Regions from separate parts of the Paeniglutamicibacter cryotolerans genome, predicted to be linked through region 3. Evidence: predicted binding sites of a transcription regulator. Region 3 holds the regulator's gene; each other region holds the start of a gene.
What was found. Region 3 encodes LexA, which represses DNA repair genes until DNA is damaged. Its sites were predicted from a motif close to TCGAACANNTGTTCGA; they were not measured.

Region 1 (8,072 bases), 460 kb from region 3:
CAGATGGCACAGGGACTGATGGGTGCCTGGGCCATCTCCTTCGCCGTGCAGCAGGCCATCCTGGCCCAGACCGAAGTGCTGAACCTCAAGGCCTTCGGTGGTGTCTTCACCATCCTGGCCATCATCACCGCCTCCAAGCTCAGCGACCGCCTGGGCCGACGCAAGGTTCTGATCTGGGGCAACATCGGCGCGATCATCCTTGCCTTCCCGGTCATGGCGCTGCTGGACATGGGCAACACCGTCGCGTTCCTGCTGGCCATCGTGCTGGGCCTGAGCATCGTGCAGGGCTTCACCGCAGGTCCCTACGGCGCCTTCGCCGGTGAACTGTTCCCGACCAATGTGCGCTACTCGGGCACCTCGATCGGCTACCAGCTGGCCTCCACCCTCGGCGCCGGTTTCACCCCGATGATCGCCACCGCGCTGGTCATCGCCGGTGGCGGCAAGCTGTGGCTGGTGGCGGCCATGTGGATGGCGTTCTCGGCGATGTCGCTGGGTGCACTGGTCTTCGCCAAGGACCGCTCGGGCAGTGACATCCAGAATCTGGACGGAGACCTGGGTTCCGGAAATGCAGCTCAAGGGCCAACCCAAAAGCACGCGGCGGTACCTGTCAAGTCCTGAGGGACCACCCGTAACCCCGAGCACGCGCCTGATTTCCGCACATGCGGATTCCGGGCACGCGGGTCGATACAGCCGGACCCCGCGGTCCGTTCCTAGCCCTTGCCCTCCGAGGCTGGAGCTGAATCAGGGGCGATGCGCGGCATCGAGCAGGCCGATCACCGGGCGGGTCGGTGTTCATCTTTGTTACCACGACGCTGAACGCCGCCACCACGTCGTTGTTGAATCCGCGGCTGGGCACAGCGATGCTGAGGGCGTCGGCATGGATGTAGCCGTTGCCCGCGACATGACCATCCCGGCGCACCTGATCCAGCTTCCGGCGCAACGCCAGGGGCGGACTTCACCTTTATCTCGGTATAAGCGAAAAGTGCGTTGCCCAAGACCTCCTCCTGGAATGCGGCCGGTGCACGGGCCCGCAGCAGCAGTCCCCGCGACTCCATGGCAGTGGAGATAGCGCTGCGCACCCCGGTGGCCCTAGCCTGCCGAGGTGCGCAGCCGATCCGGCGCTGGCGTTGAAGGAACTGCTGCGGGCCAGGCTGGCCGTCCCACCCTGAGGCGGTGCACCGGCTCGGGACGAACGGCTCTGGTACGGGTGCCGGCACCGGCGTACAGTTCGGCGTGGGAGACCATCAACGGTCACAGGCTATCCCGGCCCGATGAAAGTAGGCAGCAGATGCCAGATAAGTCGCCGCATCGGCACGAACCCAAGAAATCGGCCCAGAAGACGATCAAGCAGCGGCGCGCTGAAAAGCGCTCGAAGAATGCTCCGGTCGAGATCGTCGATCAGGTCACGCACATCAAGAAACACTGACCCGATTCGTTAAGTCAGATGTTTAGCCCCGGACCGGCCGGGGGTCCCGTCACGGATCCTTTCGGCCGTTCCGCCGCGTCCGGGGTGGAACAGCAGGGCGTGGACGGTGCTCTCGGACCCGGTTGTGTCCAGCTCCGATGTCAGGCCGGTGCGCGCAGCGCAGCTACCAGGTCGTCGATCAATTGCACAGCACGCTGGGTCCAGAGCAGGTCACGAGCCAGGACGGCACTGCGGGCGCGGTTGTGGGCCCGGGCCGAGCGCAGGAGCAGGGGCGGGACGACCAGCGCACCGATGAGCAGCCCGAGCAGCGTGGCGGTCACGGTGCCGGTGTCGCCTGAATCCACGGCAAACACGATGGCAGCCCCGAGTGTCGCCAGCATCAGGGCGATCCTGAGCCAATGGGCGGGATGGGCCACCCACCATCTGCGCGCCAGCCTTCGTTCGGCGGCCGTGGCCGGAACCGCCCCGTGAGTGGAGCGCATCTCCTGGACCTGTCGGCCGCTGATCTGTTCCCAGACCCGGTCCGGGAGGGTCCCATCGAGCAGGTGTTCCAACAGGGCCTGGTCGCTGGCGCGCAGTCGGCCCCAGGGTGCGGTGAGCTGCTCACGGAGGGCAGCCCAATGCTCCCCGTCCATGTGCTGGGTGGCGTAGAACCCGCGCTCGGCGTTTTGCAGCTCGTAGAGTTTTTCGCCCAAGTTGGTGGGCCGCCCGGAACCATAGCGGGCGTAGGCGTTTGCCAGGTAGGCGGCCACGGCGAAGACACCGATGGAGATGGCGATGACGTTGATGTGCCGGGAGCTTTCGGTGAAGCGGACCGGGTCGAAGTCCTCCATCAACGCGCCGACCGACCAGCCCACCGTCCCGGAGATGATGAAACCGACGGCGCCGAGCACAATCACTGGGCCGACCAGCGACTGGCCCGATACCCGGTCCTCGAGGCTGCGCGGGCTCATCCGCATCCGGGCGATCTCCCAGGATGCGGCCAACGGCGACAAGGCCCAGGTGAGGCAGAACCCCGCCAACACGAAGAGATACATCGCCAGCGCCGTCTGCGCCAGATCCTCGAACACGTCCGGATTCCCCTCTCCTACGGCTGCAGGGCATGAATTCCGTCAAGCCTAGCCGGTGCCCTGCCGAAGTCGAATCCCCTCCAGCTACGATGAACACATGACTGTGGAAACACCGATGGTCACCACGTTTTCAACAGATCGAGTGCCCGCCGGACAACGCGTGAGCTATTGGGAACGGCATAGCGAGGCATCGTTGATGTCCCTGACCTGTTCGGTGGATGACAAGCAGGACTTCCTGGCCCGGCAGTTTCAGTTGCCGTTGTCCCGTTTGCGCTATCTGCGGATGCACGGGAGCGGGCATTCCATCGGCAGGATAGCCGCGGGGATCCGGGACCTGCCCGCCGATGTGCTGTTCCTGTGCCTGCTGACCGGCGGGGAGGCTGCCTTCGGGCAGGGCAGTGGCACCGATCTGCTCGGGCGCGGGGAGGGGATCCTCTACGATCCGGACGTCCCGTTCACCTATTCGTTCGCACGGGAACTGAACCAGGTGGTGGTGGAGCTGCCGCGGGACCTCTTCCACTCCATCACTGGCCAGGAGGGGCTGTTGAGGTCCCGGTTGATACGGCGGGACGGGAGCCCCGGGGTGGACGGCATGGGATGGCTCATCGCCCTGGTCCAGCGTTCCATAGACCAGCCGGAAACAGCTAGGGCCCAGGAGGACACGGCGCTCGCGCTCCTGGTTGACATGCTGCTGCAGATTCCGCGGAGCCCCGCGGAGGACCACGTCGCGGCGGCCAGCCGTTTCATAGCGGAAAACGTGTCGAACCCCGGGCTCTCCGTTCCGCGGATCGCGCGGGGCCTGGGGATCACCCCGCGACACTTGAACCGGGTCTTTGCCGCCCAGGGGCGCAGCGTCGCCGCACACGTCCTGGAGGTCCGGCTCGAACGGGCCCATGGACTGTTGCTCGACCCTCGACATGCGCAGCTTAACATCTCCCGGATTGCGGCTCTTGCCGGCTTCTCCAGCGCCGCGCATTTCGCCCGGACGTTCAGGGCGCGGTACGGGCATTCCGCCACTGAGGTGCGGCGCGGAACCCCGAGATAGGTCCCAGCTGCCGGCTTTCCTTGTTCATTTGGGACATTTCCCCCGTGGCCCCGGCACTGCTGGAAGGATCACCAATACGTTGATCCGGGTCGCGGGTCGCGGGTCATGGAGGCAAAAGAGGGATGTTATGTCGAGATTCGTGCTGGTCCATGGGGCTTTCCACGGTGCCTGGTGCTGGGCTCGGATTGCGCAACGGTTGCGGGCCGCTGGCCACCGCGTCTCGGCCATCGACCTGCCGGGCTCGGGCGAGGATCAGACGCCAGCGGAAGCGGTGGACCTCAAGGCCTATGCCCGCCGTGTTGCGCAGGAACTGACGAGCGACGCCGAGACGGCGATCCTGGTAGGGCACAGCATGGGCGGCATAGCCCTCACGCAGGCGGCAGCCGATGCTCCGGAGTCGGTCGAGCAAGTCATCTACGTTGCTGCGTTCCTGCCCAGAAACGGCGAGAGCCTGCTCTCCCTCGCGTCGCTGCCCGAGGGCGCCGGCGACGGGGTTCAGGCGAACATGGTTGTCGCCGGTGAGCCGCCGGTGGCGAGCATGCCGCCGTAGAAGGCCCTCGAGGTCTTCTACGGTATGTGCGATCCGGCCGACGGCGCCGAGGCGGCTTCGAAGATCGGTGGGCAACCCGTGGTGCCGTTTGTGGATCCGGTGGAGATCGACGATGCCGTCGAAGTGAAGCGGAGCTATGTGTTGACGCTGCGCGACCAGGCGATTCCGCCGGCGCTTCAGCGGCATATGGCGCAAAGCTCGAACGTCTCGGAGCTGGACACCGACCACTCGCCGTTCCTGTCCAGGCCCGATGAACTCGCGGAAATTCTGCTTGTCTTTGCGAAGTGACTGGTTGATCCGCGGTTGAAGTGTGAAAACGGCGGCGGGGGCCATGAGAGGGTCCCCGCCGCAGGTTTTGCCGGCGTCTAGCGGATGCCGGCGATGACCTCGGCATGGGGCAGTGCGGGGGAGAAATGGCCGTCGCGACCGGTGACGTCGTGGTTGTTGACCAGCGCGTTCAGCACCGCTTCCTCGACCGCCTCGACTGTTGCCGTGTACAGCCCATCCATCTGCGCCCAGGGAAGGAACTCAAGGGAGTCCAGCGGGGTGCCGGCCCCGCCCATGGTGATGTTGGAAACCAGGGAGCCTTGGTTGGCGGTGGAAAACGCGAGGAAGATGTCCCCGGAGAAGTGGCCGCCGGTGGTTCCTGTCCGGGCCAGGCCCATCGGTACGCGTCGGGCCAGGGCCTTGGCCTGTGCCGGGAGCAGCGGGGCATCGGTGGCGACGATGACGATGACCGAGCCGGAGCCGCCGGGAATGGATGAGGCGGCTGCCAGTTCGGTCGTGAACCAGTCGGTGTCCTGCATCGGGCAGGGTGCCTGGGAGGTGCGGCCGACCGGTACGCCGTTGATGCGCAGTTCCTTGCGCGAACCGAAGTTCGCCTGCAGAAAGACGCCGAGCGTGTAGTCGGTGTCGCAGGCCCGCACCTTGCGCGAAGCTGTGCCGGACCCGCCCTTGAAACCGTAGCAGTTCATGCCGGTGCCGCCACCGACCGAGCCCTCGGCCAACGGGCCGGAGACCGCCGCGTCCAATGCCTGGGCTGCATGTTCGGGAGTCACCAAATTGTCATTGATGCGGTTCAGGTAACCGTCCCAGGTCTCGGCGACCACCGGGAGCATCCACTGGGCCGAGACCCGTGGGTGGTTCTCGTGCATCCAGCGATTCACCCCGGTGTGGCAGGCGCCCACGGAATGCGAGTTCGTGATCATGATCGGGGTGGAGAACTGGCCGGATTCCTCGATCCAGGTCCGCCCCGTCATTTCCCCATTCCCGTTCAGCGAGTACGTCCCGGCAGAGCAGGGTACTCCCACCCCGTCGTGGCCGCGTGGAAGGATCGCAGTGACTCCGGTGCAGGCCGAACCGTCGCCCGGATCCAACGTCACATAGCCCACGGTGATACCGGGAACGTCGGTGATGGCATTGTGCTCGCCGGGCACGCCATCCAGCTCGATGCCCAGATCGCGAGCCCGCACTGTCATCGCAACATCACTTGCTGAACCATCGGTCATATTTTTCACCATTCACTTCGTCACCATTGATATATATGTTGATCATATAGTTGAAGCACTGGTCAGATGCGACGCGGGTCACCCCCCCGTTCAGAGGGTGCGGCACCAGCCACTCAAATACCCCAGCGAACCTGATGGTTCCTTGTTTCGGCGGGTTACAGGCAGCGGCGTAATGCTCTTCTGCCGCGCCTCTCGACCCCTTAGCCAGGGTCAGGTGAGCCATACGTGGGCCAAGGACGCATGCACTCGGGATGAAGGGGGCGCTCGCCGGAGGATTCCACAACCCTTGACTGGGGCATGCTAGAGAGTGCATCGGTATCGCGGGCAACGGCCAACCGCCGAACTGTCGTGCCGGCCGAGCGACCGACCGGCACACGATCGGCACGGACGGTAGGGCTTCGGTGAGGACATCGTGCTGGCCCTCACGCGTCAGGATAGTGAGCACAGTGCGAGAAGGTAATCAGCGTGTCCTCCACGATCTGCACGGTGGAACCGAAACCGGTGAACTCAATCCGTGGAGCCCAGGTCATGGCACCGGCCCTGGCTGAATTCGAGGATGCCTGCGGCCTGCACCAGATGATCGGTGGGGGGCTGTATGTAAGCGGCCAGCTGGCCGTGGAACCTGAATCGGGCGGGGGCTTCGCTAGCTGACATGGTGCACCACACGGCTGAGTGGCTCCAATGATAGTTTGAAGGTTCACTCACATTGACCAAAATCAGGGGGAATATTGAGGAATTCATGGGGACGCGGCCTCGCCGCGTTGATTGCGGCCTCGTCGTTGGTGCTCGGCGGCAGTGTTGCCGCCGGCGCTGCACCGCAGCCCGCCGCCATCGGGCAGGTTGTTGCTGTGGCGAAGAAGGCTCCGGCGCCGGTGGCCATCAAGGTCATCCCGAATAAGACGGTGAAGGGCAACGCCAAGGTCACTATCAAGCCGCTGGTGCGCGTTAACTCGAAGAAAGCCAAGCTGACCAAGCAGCGGATCTCGGTCAAGCAGGGCAATCGGACTCTGGCCAGTTACGCGAAGTCAGTCCGGCTAAAGGCTGGCACCTATAAGGTGACCACGACGGTGAAGTACAAGCGGACGGGCTCGAAGAGCATCAAGACCGTGTCCAAAAAGCAGACACTGGTCATCAAGAAGGCCCCGGTCAAGAAGTCGAGCTGGGTTTACAGCAGCAGCAACTGGTCCTGCCCGTCCGCTTACCCGATCAAGGGCAACGAAAGTTCCATGATCTACCACGTGCCGGGTGGACAGTACTACTCCCGCACCAATCCGGAGCGCTGCTTCGCCTCGGGGGCGGCCGCCCGTGCGGCCGGATACCGCTCATCTAAGCGCTGAAACCAAAAAGAGGAAGCCGGGGGCGCCGATCAGTGGATCCAGGCCCCCGGCTTCTTCTGGTTAATCGGTTCAAATCAGGCTTGCTACCCCTCTTTTCCTGTCTCCGGGCAGGGCCAAAAAATTCTTTTGAGAATTTCCAATCCATCGAACCACCGGCACCGAATGCTTCTTGACAGCCCACCCCACAGGGGGCGGGAAAGGTAAAGGCAGCCAACGGTTGCCGACTGGCAAGGAGAAGCGTCATGAAGCTCATGAACCGTAAGTTCGCATCAGTACTCGGAGTAGTTGCCATTGCCTCGATGGGTTTGACCGCCTGTTCCTCGGGTGGCGAGACCACAACCACCCCGGCACCGAGCTCGGCCCCGATGACCAGCAGCGCCCCGGCTTCGCCCGCACCATCGAGCAGCGCCATGGACCCGGCAGCAAATCTGGTTGGTTCCGGCTGTGCCGCCTACGCTAAGGCCGTCCCGTCCGGCGCAGGTTCGGTCACGGGCATGGCCCAGGACCCGGTCGCCGTCGCCGCCTCGAACAACCCTCTGCTGACCACGCTCACCGCGGCCGTCTCCGGGAAGCTGAACCCCAAGGTCGATCTCGTTGACACGCTCAACGGTGGACAGTTCACCGTCTTCGCCCCCGTTGATGCGGCCTTCAAGGCCATCCCCGCGAAGGACCTGGACGCCGTGGTTGCCAACGCCGACACGCTTACCTCCGTGCTGACCTACCACGTGGTGCCCGGCCAGATCGCACCGGCAGACATCGACGGAACCCACGCCACCGTCGAAGGTGCCGACCTGAAGGTGACCGGCAGTGGTAACGACATCAAGGTCAACGGGGCATCGGTGATCTGTGGCGGCGTCCAGACCGCAAATGCAACCGTGTACCTGATCGACAAGGTGCTCATGCCGCCGGCAAAGAAGTAACGTCCGCAAAAAACAGCGGATCGGGACGATGTCAGCAATGACGGCAAGCGGGCTGGTGTCCCGGGGAATAGGTCTCCGGGGACACCAGCTTTATTGCTTTCCGGATCGTGCTGCGGCCTGTGGAAATAGAGCCTCGCGTTGTGACCGGCAATGTCGCGGGTGAACGAATTGCGTGAGACGCTTAAAGGCATGCGGCCTACACGATTACCGGATCCG
Region 2 (8,072 bases), on a different contig from region 3:
TCTTGCGTTTCTGGCCCTCGTGGTGGCGTTCGGCCACCGCGTAGGCGCGCACCAACAAGTCCAGGTCGGCCTTGGGGCTGTTCGCGCGGACGGTGCGCAGCAGCGGCTCGAGCGTGGGCGGCTGGGCCGTCGCGCTGCGTCCTGCCAAGCGCACGAGGCGCGAAATGGTGCCTTCCCTGCGTCCGCCGTTGTTCGGGGCGGGAACCGGTGCACCTGGAACCGTGGCCCGGGGATTCTCTGCCATGGTTGATCCTCTCTCAAAGGCGCCGATGCGACCCACCGGGTCCGCGCCCGGCGTCGCAGCGGGCCCCTTTCCCCCGCCGACGGATTCCGGCGGAAACAGGCCCTCATGCAAGGTTATAGCACGCTGGCATGAAGAACGGCGGGGCGCGGGTCCGAAGACCCGCGCCCCGCCGTCGGGGGTGTTCCTGACAGTGCGGGGCAGGGGTTAGGCCGAGACTTCGCGCTGCTCGAGCACCTGTGCGTCGTGCTTGCGGATCGCCGGTTCGTTCATGCGCATCGCCGCGTACAGCGGGGCCTGAACGAACACGGTGCACAGGGTGCCGACGATGATGCCGACGAATAGTGCCAGCGAGAGGTCCTGCAACGTGCCGGCGCCAAGCATGAAGGTGCCGATGAACAGGATCGAGCCCACGGGCAGCACGGCGACGACCGACGTGTTGATCGAGCGGACAAGGGTCTGGTTGATGGCCAGATTCACCAGTTCGGCAAAGGTGCGCTTCTTCTGCTCGAACACGTGGTGCGTGTTCTCGCGAATCTTATCGAACACCACGACCGTGTCGTACAGCGAGTAGCTCAGGATCGTCAGGAAGCCGATGATCGTCGAGGGGGTGACCTCGAAGTTCGACAGCGAGTAGATCCCGATGGTGATCACGACCACCGCGAACAGGCCGATGATCGCTGCAATGGACATTTTCCAGGTGCGGAAGTATGCCGCCATCAGCAGCGTCACCAGCACCACGAACACGACCAGGCCCCAAAGCGCCTGCCGTGACACGTCTGCACCCCAGGACGGGCCGATGAACGTGGAGGTGACTTCGGACTTGTTCACGCCGTAGGCGTCGGCAAGGGCCTGCGCAACCTGGACCGTCTGCTCATCGGAGAGCTTGTCGGTCTGGATGCGCATGGTGTTGGCGGCGATGTTCGTCACGCTCGGGTGGCTGTCCGGGGCGATCTGTGACACGGCCTGCTCGCCGGGCGCGATGTCCTGGTGGGCGACGCCGGAGATGGTGAACTCCGAACCGCCGCGGAACTCGATGCCCAGGTTGAAACCGCCCTTGGCGATGGGCAGGATGATCGACGCGAGGACCAGGATGCCAGCGATTAGGAACCAGATCTTGCGTTTGCCGATGAACGGGTAGGAGCGCTTTCCGGTGTAGAGCTCATTGCCCCAAGTTGCGAGATTAGCCACGGTCGGATTCCTTCGTGTCGGCGTTTCCGGTCGAACCGGTCTTGGCGGCGGCCTGCCGGCGCTCGGCAATGGTCTGTCGGCGTTCGGCCTCGGCCGCGGCAGCTGTATTCTTCTTGCCGCGTGCCTCCGGGGCCTCTTGGTTGAAGCGGCGGATCTGGCCGGCCCCGCGGTACAGCGGAACGGCACCGAGCAGCGAAGGATCCAGGCCCGAAAGCCGGTGTCCCTGGCCGAAGAACTTCGTCTGTGCCAGAATCTGCAGCATCGGGTGAGTGAACAGGAAGACCACGACGAGGTCGGCGATGGCCGTCAGTCCCAGCGTGAACGCAAAGCCCTTCACATTGCCCACTGCCACCATGTACAGCACGAAGGCCGCGAGCAGGTTGACCGCCTTGGAGGCGATGATGGTGCGCTTGGCACGCTTCCAGCCGGTTTCGACCGCCGAGATCAGCGCACGGCCCTCACGCAGCTCATCACGCACGCGTTCGAAGTACACGATGAACGAGTCGGCGGTGAGGCCGATGGCGACGATGATGCCGGCGATGCCAGCCAGCGACAGCCGGTAGTTCTGCGCCCAGCCCAGCAGGATGATCGCCTGATAGGTCAGGACGCCGGCCACGATCAGCGAGGCCATCGTGACCAAGCCGAGCAGACGGTATTGGAAGAAGGAATAGATGGCAACCAGAACCAGGCCGATGATGCCGGAAATCAGGCCCATGCGCAGTTGATCGGTGCCCAGCGTGGCGGAGATCTGCTGCTCGCTCTGAATGGTGAAGCTGATCGGCAGTGCGCCGTACTTCAGCTGTTCGGCCAAATCCTTCGCGGAGGCCTCGGTAAAGCCGCCGGTGATGGAGGCCCGTCCGTCGGCGATGATTGCCTGCGAACGCGGTGCTGAGATGACCGTGCCGTCCAGCAGGATCGCGAATTGGTTACGCGGCGGAGCAAGCGGAGTGATGCGCTCGGTGACGGTGCGGAACGCGGCCTGGCCCGGACCGGTGAACTCGAGGTTCACGGACCAGCCACCGGTGGGAGCACCCTGGCTGTTGCGCTCGGGGCCTGAGCTGGCATCCTTGATGTCAGTGCCGGGAACCTCGACGGGACCCAGGATGTAGGTCGTCGCCGTCGACGGTTCACAGGCGACCATCGGCTTGGTCGGATCGTGTACGACCGATGCGCCCTTGCCGATCTCGGCGACGCAGTCAAAGGCCTCGAATTCCTTCTGCAGCTTGGCGTCGACCCAGTTCGGATCCGAACCGTTTTCCGGCTTGGCCGTCGGCTTGGGGAGGTCCTTCGCAGGGGTCCGCTGGTCCTCGGGGACGGCGGTGACCCGCTGATCGGCCTCGATGACGGCACGGAATTCCATGTTCGCCGAGGCTTTGATCAGCTCCCGGGTCTTCGCATCGGGCACGCCCGGCATGGAAACCACGACGTTCTTCCCGGACTGGGTGGTGATCTCGGCTTCGGAGACACCGGAACCGTCAACGCGATCACGGATAATCTGCACTGCCTGGTCAAGCTGTTCCTGCGTGGCCGGGGCCCCGCCGGATACCTGGGGCGCGAGGATCATCTGGGTTCCGCCCTCGAGGTCGAGCGCGAGTTTCGGTGCAAACGAGGCGTTATTGGTCATGATCCCAACACCCATCAGGATGCTGAGCATGATGAAGATTACGCCGAGCCACAGCAGCGCCTTGCGCGCGTGCCTGATCGGGCCTGTTTTAGACATCGAGAGACTTTCTTCTTGTCACGCCGCATGCATGGCGCTGATTCGGCTGAGCCCGGGAGGCTCCCGTCAGGGTGCCTCCCGGGCCGCTGTCTTTCCACTGCAACAGCGCCCGGCGATGTGGCGGGGCGCTATGGCAGTGGTATGAAATTCGTGGGTTAGGCCTTGGGGCCGTTGTCACCGTCGAGGCGGCGAAGCGTCTCTTCCGGCGTTTCGCCGGCGGTCAGATCGCGGGTTTCGGATGCCTTGTCCATGGTCAGCGAGGAAACGTCGTCGGGGGCCGTGATGCTCGGTTCCTGGACGGTGACCTTGGCGACTGCCTGTGAGTGGACCGTCACCGTGTTGCCCGGGGAGACCTCAAGGACGACCTTGTTGTTCTCGGTGTCGATCTCACGGACCGTGCCGAAGAGCCCGAACTGCGTCATGACCTCAGTGCCGACGGCCAGGGAAGAGCGCAGTGTCTCCTGGGCCTTTGCTGCCTTTTTGCGACCACGGAACATGGTGAAGATCAGGAAGCCGAATGCAAGCAGCATGATCAGAAGCATCGGATCAAACGGCTTGGCTGCGGCGGGGGTGGCTGTGGCTAGGATGTTGATAAGCACGGGTTGACTACCTGTTCTTGTATCTATTGGGACGGCCGGGCGCAGTACGGATTGGCCGGTCGGGCGACTTCCATTGTAGCCGCCGCAGCTGAACGGCGATGTGACCTCCGCCATCGTGTTCACTCTGGGCGCGAATGCAATTGCACACAGCACCCCGGGTCCCGGCCCCGCTATTCCGCTTCGGCGGGGCTTTCAATGTCCTCGGGCAGCTGCCCGGCAAACACTGCATCGGCGGGCATCCGCAGTCCGAGGTGGTCCCAGGCGGCCGCCGTGGCGATCCGGCCGCGAGGGGTGCGTCCGAGCAGGCCCTCGCGGACCAGGAACGGTTCGGCGACGCTTTCCACCGTCTCGGTTTCCTCCCCCACGGCAATCGCCAGGGTGGACAGCCCCACCGGTCCCCCGCCGAACTTCGTGCACAGAGCGTGCAGCACCGAACGGTCCAGCCGGTCCAGGCCACGGGCATCGACCTCATACATGTCCAATGCGGCCGAGGCGGCCCGGGCATCGATCTGCTCCAGCCCGTTGACCAGGGCCCAGTCGCGCACGCGTCGCAGCAGCCGGTTGGCAATGCGGGGGGTTCCGCGCGATCGTCCGGCAATTTCGGAGAAACCGGCCGAATTCACTGCGAGATCCATCAGCATGGCCGAGCGGCGCAGCACCAGCTCGAGCTCCTGCGTGGAGTAGAACTCCAGGTGCCCGGTGAAGCCGAATCGGTCGCGCAGCGGACCCGGCAACAACCCGGCTCGGGTGGTGGCCCCGACCAGGGTGAAGGGCGGCAGCTCAAGTGGTATCGCGGTGGCGCCGGCGCCCTTGCCCACGATGATGTCGACGCGGAAGTCCTCCATCGCCATGTAGAGCATTTCCTCCGCGGGACGGCTCATCCGGTGGATTTCGTCCAGGAAAAGCACCTCGCCCTCGGAGAGCGAGGAAAGGATGGCGGCCAGGTCCCCGGCGTGCTGGATGGCGGGGCCGGAGCTGATCCGCAGCGGAGCGTTCATTTCCGCCGCGACGATCATCGCCAGCGTCGTCTTGCCCAGCCCGGGAGGACCCGACAACAGCACGTGGTCGGCCGTGCGTTCGCGGATGCGCGAGGCCTGCAGGACCAGGTCCAGCTGTTGGCGCACGCGTACCTGTCCGACGAAGTCATCGAGGTTCTTGGGGCGCAGCGCGGACTCCATGGCCCGCTCCTCGGGTCCGGAACCCGTCGTGGTCAGCGATTCGTCGTTGCTCATGGTTTCCCGGGGTTCCTAACGGGTGCGGCCAAGGGAGCGCAGCACGGTGCGCAGGATCTCCGGGACGTTGCCGGTGGCAACTGCATCCGGATCGGACTTCTCCAGCGCGTCAAGCGCCTTGCCGGCATCCTTTTCGGTCCAGCCGAGCCCGGTGAGCGCCTCGAGCACCTGGCCCCGCCAGGCGTCTGCGACCGGCGTGCCGGGCGCCGTGGCGCCGCTTCCGGTGGGGGCGAGCTTGCCCGCGAGTTCCAGCACGATGCGCTGGGCTCCCTTGGGGCCGATGCCCGAAACCTTGGTGAAGGCCTTGGTGTCCTTGGTGTGGGTGGCGACGCGCACGTCCTCGGGCGTATGGACGGCCAGGATGGCCAACGCCGTGCGGGGGCCGACGCCGGCTACGCCGAGTAGCACCTCGAAGACGTCGCGCTCCTCGGTGTCGGCGAAACCGAACAGGGTCATCGATTCCTCGCGCACCACCATCGAGGTGTGGACCATGGCGTCGCGTCCGACGTGCAGGTTCGAAAGCGTCTGCGGGGTGGCGTTGACCAGCATTCCGAATCCACCGACGTTGATGACTGCGGTATTCAGGCCGACGTGCTGAACCGCACCGTTGAGAGAACTGATCATGCCTTGGGGTCGCCTCCGGCGTCGAATCCCGGGCAGCGCGCCCGGGGATGCGAATACATTTACGAATAGCCTACAGCTTTGTACCTCAGGCTGCGAACAGCGGCACTGGCTTATTTCCTCTCGGACTCAGCGTGAGCGGACCGTCCGCGCCTTGGCCGACGCCTCGGCAGCGGCCCAGGCCAGCTGGGCGGGGGTCAGCCCCGAGCTTCGGGCCGCCACTGCAGCGACGGTGGGCGCCGATGCGGTGGCGTGGGAGCCGGGTGCGGCGCCTCGCCAACCGTGCGTGATGGCCAGCGCTGCGGCATCGGCGGCATCGGCCGGCTTCGGTGGTTCATCGAGGCGCAGGATCTTGGCCACCATCTTGCCCACTGCCGCCTTGTTCGAGCTGCCACTGCCGGTAACCGCGGCCTTCACCTCGGTGGGCGTATGCAGCGCCACGGGGATGCCGCGGCGGGCGGCGGCGACGATCACCACGCCCGTGACCTGGGCGACGCCCATCACCGTGGAGACGTTCATCTGGCTGAACACGCGTTCGAGCGCGACCACGTCGGGCCGGTGCTTGTCCAGCCAGGCGTCGATGCCGTCGGCGATCACCAGCAGCCGCGCGTCAAGCGCCACCCCCGGGTCGGTGCCGATGACCGTGACATCAACAAGCGTGGCCCTGCGGTTGGGTTCGACGTCGACCACGGCCAACCCGCAACGGGTCAGTCCGGGGTCGACGCCTACCACCCGCAAGGCCATCTGGGTGCTACTCCGCGTCCAGCTGGGCGTGGATCTCGGCCGAGATTTCGGCATTCGAGTACACGTTCTGCACGTCGTCAAGTTCCTCGAGCGCGTCGAAGAGCTTGATGAACTTCGCCGCGCCATCGACGTCCAGTTCGACCTGCATCGAGGGGACGAACTCGACCTCGTCGGTCTCGTACTCGATGCCGGCCTCCTCGAGGGCTGCGACAATGGCGCGCAGGTCTCCGGGCTCGGCATGGATTTCGAAATTGTCGCCCGATTCCTTGACCTCGTCGGCTCCGGCATCGAGCACGACCATCAGCAGGTCATCCTCGGTCAGGTCCTTCTTCGGCAGCGTAATGACGGCCTTGCGGGCGAAGAGGTAGGCAACGGATCCCGGGTCGGCGACGGTGCCGCCGTTGCGGGTGATGCCCAGGCGCACCTCGGAAGCCGCGCGGTTCTTGTTGTCGGTGAGGCACTCGATCAGCAGCGCCGAGCCCTGCGGGCCGCGTGCTTCATAGATGATCTCGGTGTAGTCGATGACCTCGCCGGTCAGGCCGGCGCCGCGCTTGATGGCGCGGTCGATGTTGTCATTGGGGACCGAAGTCTTCTTTGCCTTGGCAACGGCAACTTCGAGGCCGGGGTTGCCGGCCATGTCAGCGCCGCCCGCGCGGGCAGCGACCTCGATGTTCTTGATCAGCTTGGCGAACGCCTTGGCGCGCCTGCTGTCGAGGATTGCCTTCTTGTGTTTCGTGGTTGCCCATTTGGAGTGGCCGGACATGCTTACGCGTCTCCTCTGATCATCTTAATGAATAATTCGTGAATTCGACTTTCCCCATTCACCTCGGGGTGAAAGGAGGTCGCCAAGAGATTTCCCGAACGAACTGCGACAATTCTACCGACCGAGTCCACACCGGGCCGCATTTGCCCTTCCGGGTCCGGGACCCGCGCCAATACCCGGACGCCGGCGCCGGCGGTTTCAACCCAGGGAGCACGGATGAAGACGGCTCGCACCGGGTCGGTGAAACCCTCGAAATCGATGTCGGATTCAAATGAATCGACCTGCCGGCCAAACGCGTTGCGGCGAACCACCATATCGATGCCGCCGAAACTCTGCTGCGGATTTCCCGCACTATCGGTGCTCGCATCGGCGATGGTATCCGCCAACAGGATCATCCCGGCGCAGGATCCGTAGACCGGCAGGCCCTCGGCAATCCGCTGCTTCAGCACCGGTGCCACGCCGTAGGTCCTGGCCAGCTTGTCGATGACCGTCGACTCCCCTCCGGGGAGCACCAGGCCCTCCAGTCCGTCCAGTTCCTCGGGGCGGCGCACGGGGACCGGGTCGGCTCCCAACCTGCGTAGCATCTGAACATGTTCCCTGACATCACCCTGCAGGGCGAGCACACCTATACGGTTCACGCTTGATCGCTTCCTCCCGGGCACATGCCCGGAAACGGTTTGTGTGCCCGACAGCGGCCGGGCGCACTAAAGCGTACTCCGGCCACGCCCCTCCGGCGCCCGTCATGACGCGCCGCATCCGGCCAACCGCGCCCGGGAACCAAGTTGGCTACCTACCGGCCGGAATCCATGGCGTGGCACCGTCCTTGGCGGCACCCATCGCGTTGACCGTCCCGGCGGTGCGTTTCAGCGAGGCTGCATCCACCGCGGCATTGGTACAGGGCTTTCGCGCCGGGGCGGGCAGCGCACACCAGCGCGAGGGGTTTTCGGCCATGATGTGCCCG
Region 3 (8,072 bases):
CTCGGCGTAGGCCTCATCGACGATGACCACGGTGTTGCTGGCCATGCCGGCAGCGTAGACGGCCTCGACCACATCAAGGCGCAGGGCGGTGCCCGTGGGATTGTTCGGAGAGCAAAGGAAGACGATATCAGGACCCACCTCTCGCACCTGGCGGGCCGCTTCAGCGGCGCTGAGCTGGAAATCGGCCTCGCGGATGCCGGCGACGTAGGTGGTGTCGGTCCCGCTGGCCAGCAGCGGGTACATCGAATAGGTGGGGGGGAACCCCATCACCGTGCGGCCGGGACCACCAAAGGCCTGCAGGATCTGCTGCAGCACCTCGTTGGAGCCGTTGCCGGCCCAGATGTTCTCGGCAGTCAGTCCGTGCCCGAGATACCCGGCGAGGCGGGTACGCAGCTCGGTGAATTCACGGTCCGGATAGCGGTTAAGGCCGGTTGCCGCAACAGCCACCTCGATGCCGATGGCTTCGAGCACCTCCGCCGGAAGCGGATGGGTGTTCTCATTGACGTTCAACTGAATCGGAACATCTATTTGCGGTGCCCCATAGGGCGCAAGGCCTTTGAGGTTATCGCGCAGGGGAAGGTTTGACAGTCGTTCAAGCCGCTCGTTCACGCTTCAAGTTTAGTCCGTTTGGGACTTTGGCCCCGAATCACGCGATCTGCGGGCGGTAACATTCGATTCGGGCCTTCGCTTTCGCGCGGCCCGGAACCCTATCGCTGGACTGGGATATTGATGATCTGGCCCGGCTGCAGGGCTTTGCCACGGAGGTTGTTGAGCTCGATGATCTCCTTGATCACGGTTCGGCGATCGGCATTAGGCGCGAATTCCGCGGCAAGGCCCCAGAGGCTGTCCCCTGCCAGCACTGCCACCTCGGTGCTCTCTACGCCCGCGGATTCCCGGTCGGCTGCCATGACCGGAGCCGTGAAGATCCCGGCGACCAGCAGAAGTGCCGTGGTCACCAACATGACCGGCAATCCGATCAGGACGAACCGGCCGCGGCGGGTCAACCGCAATGGGGGCAGGTCCCGCAGGATTGCCCTTTCCGCCCGGTCCAAACGGTCGGCAAGTGTTGCCGCTTCTGCTGCGGCGCTGATGTAAATAGGGGCCGATAGTGCCATGTCTGCCATGATCTCGCCTTTCCTGCCTCGTCGTTTCGACGTCTGGCTAGTAGGGATCGAACAATCACTCGGTTCGAAAGTATATTTCGAACATCTCTTCGATGTTCGCATTTCATTTGTAGCATTCATCACCGACACGTGTCCAGACAGGTTCGAACAAATCTTTGAAAGATGGGTTCGGTTCAACTAGCATGGAGTCAGCGGAAGGTTGGAATCATTTCAACAGTCCCCTCCGACAAAATGGGACAACCCGGGCAACCGGCAACGATCGGGATGAGGCAGAAAATGAGCACGGAACAGCGAACGCCACGGCGCGACGCCAAGAGCCTGACGATCAGGCAGAAGAAGGTTCTGGAAACCATCCAGCGTGCCGTCACCGACAACGGATACCCGCCCTCGATGCGGGAAATCGGCGATTCGGTGGGGCTTGCCAGCCTCTCGAGCGTGACCCACCAGCTCAGCCAGCTGGAGAAACTCGGTTATATCCGGCGCGATCCCCGACGCCCCCGTGCGATGGAAATCCTGTTGCCGCTGCAGCTCAAGGAAGCACATACGTTGGACGTCTCGCCCAACCAGCCGCACCTGAAAGCGGCAAACGGCATGGCAGTCACCGAACTGTCGACCTCGGCGGATACCGCCATGGTCCCGCTGGTCGGCCGCATCGCGGCTGGCGGCCCGATCTTGGCCGACCAGTCAGTCGAAGACGTCTTCGCCCTTCCACGGCAGCTGGTGGGCCACGGTGAGCTCTTCATGCTGAAGGTCAGCGGTGACTCGATGGTCGACGCCGCCATCTGCGACGGGGACTGGGTCGTGGTCCGCCGCCAGCAGACAGCCGCCAACGGGGACATCGTTGCGGCGCTACTCGACGAGGAAGCCACGGTAAAAACGTTCCGCCAACGCGACGGCCACACTTGGCTACTGCCGCAGAACAGCCGTTACGAACCGATCCTTGGCGACAAGGCAACCGTCATGGGCAAGGTCGTTTCGGTGATGCGCTCGATCTAGGAGTACCTCGCGGCACATTGTCCCGAAAATGACGATGGCGTGGCATCAACCCCACCGGGGGAAGATGCCACGCCTTCGTCGTTTCTTGCCTAGGCCGCCGGTGTTCCGGCCAAGCGCTTGAGCGCGCCCAGCACGGTGGCCTTGTCCTGGGTCTTCCACATCGGCGGCAGCGAGGAACGCAGGAACGAACCGTAGCGTTCGGTGGCCAGCCGGGGATCCAGCACCGCCACCACTCCCCTGTCGTCCATGGCACGGATCAGCCGGCCGGCACCCTGGGCCAGGCGCACCGCGGCGAATGTCGCGGCAACGGCCATGAAGCCGTTTCCGCCATGGCGGGCGATGTCCCGGCTCCGCGCCGAGGACAACGGGTCGTCCGGACGCGGGAACGGGATCTTGTCGATGATCACCAGCCGACACGAGGGCCCGGGAACGTCAACGCCCTGCCAAAGCGTCATCGTTCCGAACAGGCAGGTATCGCGTTCGGCCGAGAACTGGTCGACCAGCGACTTCATGCTTGAGTCTCCCTGGCAGAGGATGTCGTATTCCAGTCGCGGGCGTAGTGCCTCGGCAGCCTCCTCGGCGGCCCTGCGCGAGGTGAACAGGGCAAGCGCCCCGCCCCCGGAGGCCCGGATCAGGTCCTCGATCTCATCGAGCAGCTCCGGCGCCATCTGCCGTCCGGGCTTGGGCAGGTGCCCCGCAACGTAGAGCATGCCCTGCTGGGCGTAGTTGAACGGGCTGCCCACATCGATCCCCGACCATTCGGGCGCAGACTCCCCGAGCAGGCCCAGTGCCCCGGCAACCGGTTCGAAGGCCGAGCCAATGGCCAGTGTCGCCGATGTCAGCACGACGGTGCGCCCGTCGAAGAGTCCCTCACGCAAGCGCCCGGCCACCGAGAGCGGAGCGACGTTCAGTGTCGGCTGGGTGGTTTCATCAGGCTGGACATAGCCCTGTCCGGGGGTGAACTGTCCTGGCCGCGAGGCCCACACGACCTCGCGCGCATCCTGGGCCTCGAGCAAGCGGCTGGCCTGCTCGACGAGATAGGTCAGCTGCGAGCGTGCCATCTGGCGTCCGCCATCGACGGCGTTGTTCGGCTCCGGTTTGGAATCGGAGAGCGCCACTCGTGCGGCCTCGCCAACCTGCTGGATGGCGGCCGACTGCTCCTCATTGAGCCCCTGCGGCAGCAGGCCGGTGGGGACGCCCTCCAGGGACCGGGCCAGGGCCTTGGCCGCCTGGTTGAGCGGTTCGACGGCCACGGCGCAGTTCTTTCGGGCCGCCGAAGCCGCCGTCTGCACCAGTGAGACGGACAGCGGGCGGGTCACTGAGCTGGTCACCCGGTCCTGCAGCTCGTGGGCCTCGTCGATGATGACGGTGTCGAAGTCTGGAAGCACTGCAAGGCCCTCGAAAGCCGAGACAGCGAGCATCGCATGGTTGGTGATCACCACGTCGGCGTCGGCCGCCTGAGCGCGGGCCAATTCGCTGAAGCACTCGGCCGCCATCGGGCACTTCTGTGCGCCTAGGCAGTCCATGGCGCTGACCGAGACCTGGCGCCAGGCCCGGTCACTGACCCCAGGGGTCAGGTCGTCCCGGTCCCCGCTGTCGGTGTATTCGGCCCACTCGCGCACGCGCACGATCTCCTGGCCGAGCGCCGAACCGGGCCCGTCTCCTCCGGGAAGGCGCATCGGGGCCTCATCGGTGAGCGAGAACAGCGCGCCCTCGTCCTCGTCCGGGTAGCCGCCACCGAGCTTGTACTTGCACACGTAGTTCGCCCGGCCTTTGACCAGCGAGACCTTCATCGGCCGGGGCAGCTCGTTCTTGAGCGTCTCCAACAGCCGCGGCACGTCCCGGCCCACGATCTGGGCCTGCAGCGCGAGTGTCGCGGTGGAGATAATCACCGGTTTTTCCGACTCCAACGCATGCGCCAGCGCTGGAATCAGATAGGCCATCGACTTGCCCGTGCCGGTGCCGGCCTGGACCAGCAGGTGCTTGCCGCTTTCGAGCGACTGCACGACCTGGCGGGTCATTTCATGCTGGCCCGGGCGGGATTGCCCGCCCATGGCGGCAACTGCGGTGTCGAGTAATTCGATGACCTTGGTTTCATCAGCCATTAATGTTGAACTGCTCCAATTCCGAGGCCAATCCCTCGCGTACCTTGACGATGAACCGCGTACCGGTTTCCAGGTGTTCGGTGAGCAGGATTTCCGCGGCGGTGCTGTGCAGCCGGTTCACCATCTCCCCGCGGTCATACGGAATCAACAATTCTAGCTGGATATCGGGGCGCGGGATGGCCTCGCTGATCCGCTCCAACAGCTCCGCGATGCCCTCGCCGGTGCGTGCCGAGACCACCACGTGGTTGGCTTCGCGTTGGCGCAGCCGCTCGACCACAAACGGATCAGCCGCATCGGCCTTGTTCAGCACGATAATTTCCGGAATCCCCAGGGCATCGATCTCACCAAGGACCTCGCGAACGGCATGGATCTGCCCTTCCGGATCCGGGTGCGAGACATCAACCACATGCAGGATCAGATCGGAGTCGGAGAGCTCCTCCAGCGTGGAGCGGAAAGCCTCGACGAGCTGCGTCGGCAACGAGCGCACGAACCCGACGGTGTCGGCCAGGGTGTAGCCCAGCCCGTCGGAGGTCTCGGTCTTGCGGACGGTGGGGTCCAACGTCGCGAACAGCGCGTTCTCCACCAGCACCCCGGCATCGGTGAGCCAGTTCAGCAACGATGACTTCCCGGCGTTGGTGTAGCCGGCGATGGCGACAGAAGGGACAGCGTTGCGCTTGCGGCTCAGCCGCTTCGTCTCGCGGGCCGGCTTCATGGCCTTGATTTCCTTCTTCAGCTTCGCCATCCGGTCGCGGATCCGCCGGCGGTCCAGCTCGATCTTGGTCTCACCCGGACCACGCGAACCGATGCCGCCACCGGCGGCACCGACCCGGCCGCCGGCCTGGCGGGACATCGAATCGCCCCAGCCACGCAGTCGCGGCAAGAGGTATTCGAGCTGGGCCAGTTCGACCTGGGCCTTACCCTCGCGGCTTTGGGCATGCTGGGCGAAGATGTCCAAGATCAGCGCAGTGCGGTCGATGACCTTGACCCGCACGATGTCTTCCAGCGCACGCCGCTGCGAAGGGGCCAGCTCGGAGTCGATGACCACGGTATCCGCGCCCGTCGCCTCGACGATATCGCGCAGCTCTTGGGCCTTGCCCTTGCCCAGGAAGGTTGCCGGGTCGGGCTTCGAACGACGCTGGACGAGCCCGTCCAGCACCTCGGAACCGGCTGTCTCGGCCAAGGCGGAGAGTTCAAGCAGCGAGTTCTCAGCATCCTGAGAGGTGCCCTCGGTCCAGATCCCCGCCAGGACCACGCGTTCGAGTCGCAGCTGGCGGTTCTCGACCTCGGTGACATCCTCCAGCTCGGTGGAGTGGCTCGCCGATACGCGACCCAGAGCACGGCGTTCGGCCAGATCTTCCTGGGCCCCGTCGAAGACCGAGTGCCCGTGGGATGATCGGTCAAGCGCTTGCGCTTGCCCGCCCGAAAGCAGTCCGGCGTCCGGCACCACCGCGGTGGCTTCCTGCGCCGCCCTATCGTTGGCCAGGATCCTCTGGATGACGGCCTGGATTTCGGCCTCGTCACCGTTGTGGTCCTGTGGGTCTGGTTGCTGTGAGCTGGTCATGTTCTCCTTCGTCTGCCGCTGTCTTCCAGAATAGTGCCCGCCACCGCCATCGGAGCCCTCGGTGAAGGGATTGCCTGTCTGTGAATGCATGGGGTCCTGCCTGGGATGCGTCGAATCACCGGGTTCCGCTTGAGAAGGGCCGGGTGCGGGTGCGGGTGCGGGAAAAGTGCCGGGGTCGCGGCCGTCATAGCTGAGCGCAGGGCGGGCCTGTCGCCGGGGCGCCAGCACCCCAAGGATCCTCGGCGCGCTGGCGCTTGGCTTCCGGAGCGGCGGGTTGGGGAGGTGCCGAAGCGGCCCGGTCCACCGGTGCGGGGACTAGATGTAAGTCATAGGGAAAACTCTATCACTTCCCGGATTGGGATCCCCGGCCGCCAGCGGCACTGCGACGAATAGGGATGTGCGCGAAATCCGGTTAATCTGTCTGAATGAGCCAGGAGCATTATTTCAGCACGCAACAGTCAACCCCGGAGAAGCGAAAGACCATTCAGGTCTCTCTCGGGGGTGCCACCCGCAAGGTCCAGACCTCCGGCGGGATCTTCAGCCCGGACCGCTTAGACAAGGGAACTGCCATCCTGCTGGGCGGAGTCCCCGCCCCCTCGCCGGCCGGGAATCTCTTGGACCTCGGCTGCGGCTGGGGGCCGGTGGCCTTGAGCATGGCCATCGCCTCACCCGATGCCACGGTCCATGCCGTCGACGTCAACGAACGCAGCATCGCCCTGACCCGCGACAACGCAGCCTCGCTGCGCCTGGGCAATGTCCGGGCCGGCATGCCGGAGTCCGTGGACCCCGCGATTGAATTCGATACCATCTGGTCCAACCCGCCCATCCGCGTGGGCAAGGAGGCACTGCATGAACTCTTGATGCTGTGGCTTCCGCGGCTGGCACCGGGCGGCAACGCCTGGCTCGTGGTGCAGAAGAACCTGGGTGCCGATTCCCTGCAGAAGTGGATCATCGGCCAGCTCCCCTCCGACTGGTCCGTCGATCGCGTTTCCACGGACAACGCCTTCCGAATCCTCAAGGTCCAGCGCCCCGGAGCCTGAGCCCCTAGGCCAGCACGCCGCGGCCCGTCATCACTGCGGGGCCGCTGAGTTCGACCTGCTCGTCGCCCGCCGAGTCCACGGTAAAGCGAACCTTGACCACTCCGCCGGGCACGGCAACATTCCATTCGCCGATACCCGCGTCCCCGGCCCAGTGCCGGGTCGCCAATGCCGCGGCACATGCGCCGGTGCCGCAGGACAGCGTCTCGCCCACGCCGCGCTCATGCACGCGCATGCTGATCTCCCCGATGCCGTCGTGGACCAGGGGCTCGGCCCGCAACACAAACTCCACATTGGTTCCCGCCGCGGGCAGGGGATCCACCCGGGGGGAACGGACCAGGCCGAGCCCGGCCAACTGCCCGGCGGTGGCCACGGTCACGACGGTATGCGGGTTGCCCATGTCGATGCTGAGGCCCGGGAGCGGAGCCTTAAGCCCCTCGGCATCGACCACCGAGTCCCGGTCGTTCGCCAGTGCCTCGGCAGGGAATGCGAAGGCCCACGGCCCCATGCCCACCGCGTATCCGTTCACGGACCGGGTGACCGTCTTGATCCCGGCACGGGTTGCGATACTCAGGCTGGCGCCGGCGGGCAGCTCCACGAACCCCTCGGTAACCAGGAAATGCACGAAAGCGCGAACGCCGTTGCCGCACATTTCCGACAACGACCCGTCGGCATTGCGGTAGTCCATGAACCAGTAGGCGCTCGGATCACCGAGCAGCAGGTCGCGTCCCTCCTCGATCGCCGAGGAGGGCACCGCCCTGATCAGCCCGTCTCCCCCGACGCCCCGGTGCCTGTCGCAAATTGCCGCGACCTGCTCGGGGCTCGGGTCGAAGTCGTTCCGGGGATCAGCGAGGAGCACGAAGTCGTTTCCGGTGGCGTGGGCCTTGGCAAAGGCCAAACCGGAAAGCCCGGAGAGGACCTCCACTGGGTCGATCGTGGACACTTGGCCGCGCAGCACTGCTTTGTTCATGGATTAAGCCTACGATGCACGGTCGGCCACAGCGGCACAGGCGATTTGCATCAGCCCCGTGCCGATGCTTGTTCGCGCACCACGGCCAGCGCCCGGGCAACCAGGCCGTCACTTGCCGCATCCAGCCAGTGCACCCGCGGATCGGCACGGAACCAGGTCAGTTGCCGGCGGGCGAATTGGCGGGTGGCGATGACCGTCTGCTCGACGGCGGTCTTTTCATCGAGAGTTCCGTCGATCAAACCCAGGAACTGGGAATAGCCGATTGCGCGTCCGGCCGTC

Region 1: the regulator LexA is predicted to act here: its motif matches at 5,638-5,653, upstream of E9229_RS09590 (DmpA family aminopeptidase).
Region 2: the regulator LexA is predicted to act here: its motif matches at 5,657-5,672, upstream of ruvA (Holliday junction branch migration protein RuvA).

The regions. Positions count from the first base shown of each region.
Region 1 covers NZ_JACHVS010000001.1:2,068,407-2,076,478, forward strand. The annotation lists gene E9229_RS09555 (MFS transporter) at 1-618, shown strand, start outside; gene E9229_RS09565 (hypothetical protein) at 1,289-1,426, shown strand; gene E9229_RS09570 (hypothetical protein) at 1,567-2,496, opposite strand; gene E9229_RS09575 (AraC family transcriptional regulator) at 2,594-3,541, shown strand; partial or broken gene E9229_RS20075 (alpha/beta fold hydrolase) at 3,669-4,379, shown strand; gene E9229_RS09590 (DmpA family aminopeptidase) at 4,457-5,569, opposite strand; gene E9229_RS09595 (hypothetical protein) at 6,065-6,250, shown strand; gene E9229_RS09600 (sunset domain-containing protein) at 6,328-6,936, shown strand; gene E9229_RS09605 (fasciclin domain-containing protein) at 7,179-7,856, shown strand; gene sigK (ECF RNA polymerase sigma factor SigK) at 8,046-8,072, shown strand, end outside.
Region 2 covers NZ_JACHVS010000002.1:649,593-657,664, reverse strand. The annotation lists gene E9229_RS16200 (RelA/SpoT family protein) at 1-244, opposite strand, end outside; gene secF (protein translocase subunit SecF) at 449-1,432, opposite strand; gene secD (protein translocase subunit SecD) at 1,425-3,152, opposite strand; gene yajC (preprotein translocase subunit YajC) at 3,308-3,751, opposite strand; gene ruvB (Holliday junction branch migration DNA helicase RuvB) at 3,922-4,983, opposite strand; gene ruvA (Holliday junction branch migration protein RuvA) at 4,999-5,607, opposite strand; gene ruvC (crossover junction endodeoxyribonuclease RuvC) at 5,734-6,348, opposite strand; gene E9229_RS16165 (YebC/PmpR family DNA-binding transcriptional regulator) at 6,356-7,111, opposite strand; gene pdxT (pyridoxal 5'-phosphate synthase glutaminase subunit PdxT) at 7,114-7,803, opposite strand; gene E9229_RS16155 (CapA family protein) at 7,898-8,072, opposite strand, start outside.
Region 3 covers NZ_JACHVS010000001.1:2,526,713-2,534,784, reverse strand. The annotation lists gene E9229_RS11655 (histidinol-phosphate transaminase) at 1-609, opposite strand, end outside; gene E9229_RS11650 (LysM peptidoglycan-binding domain-containing protein) at 708-1,124, opposite strand; gene lexA (transcriptional repressor LexA) at 1,401-2,120, shown strand; gene E9229_RS11640 (ATP-dependent DNA helicase) at 2,210-4,225, opposite strand; gene hflX (GTPase HflX) at 4,218-5,786, opposite strand; gene E9229_RS11630 (class I SAM-dependent methyltransferase) at 6,212-6,826, shown strand; gene dapF (diaminopimelate epimerase) at 6,831-7,793, opposite strand; gene miaA (tRNA (adenosine(37)-N6)-dimethylallyltransferase MiaA) at 7,844-8,072, opposite strand, start outside.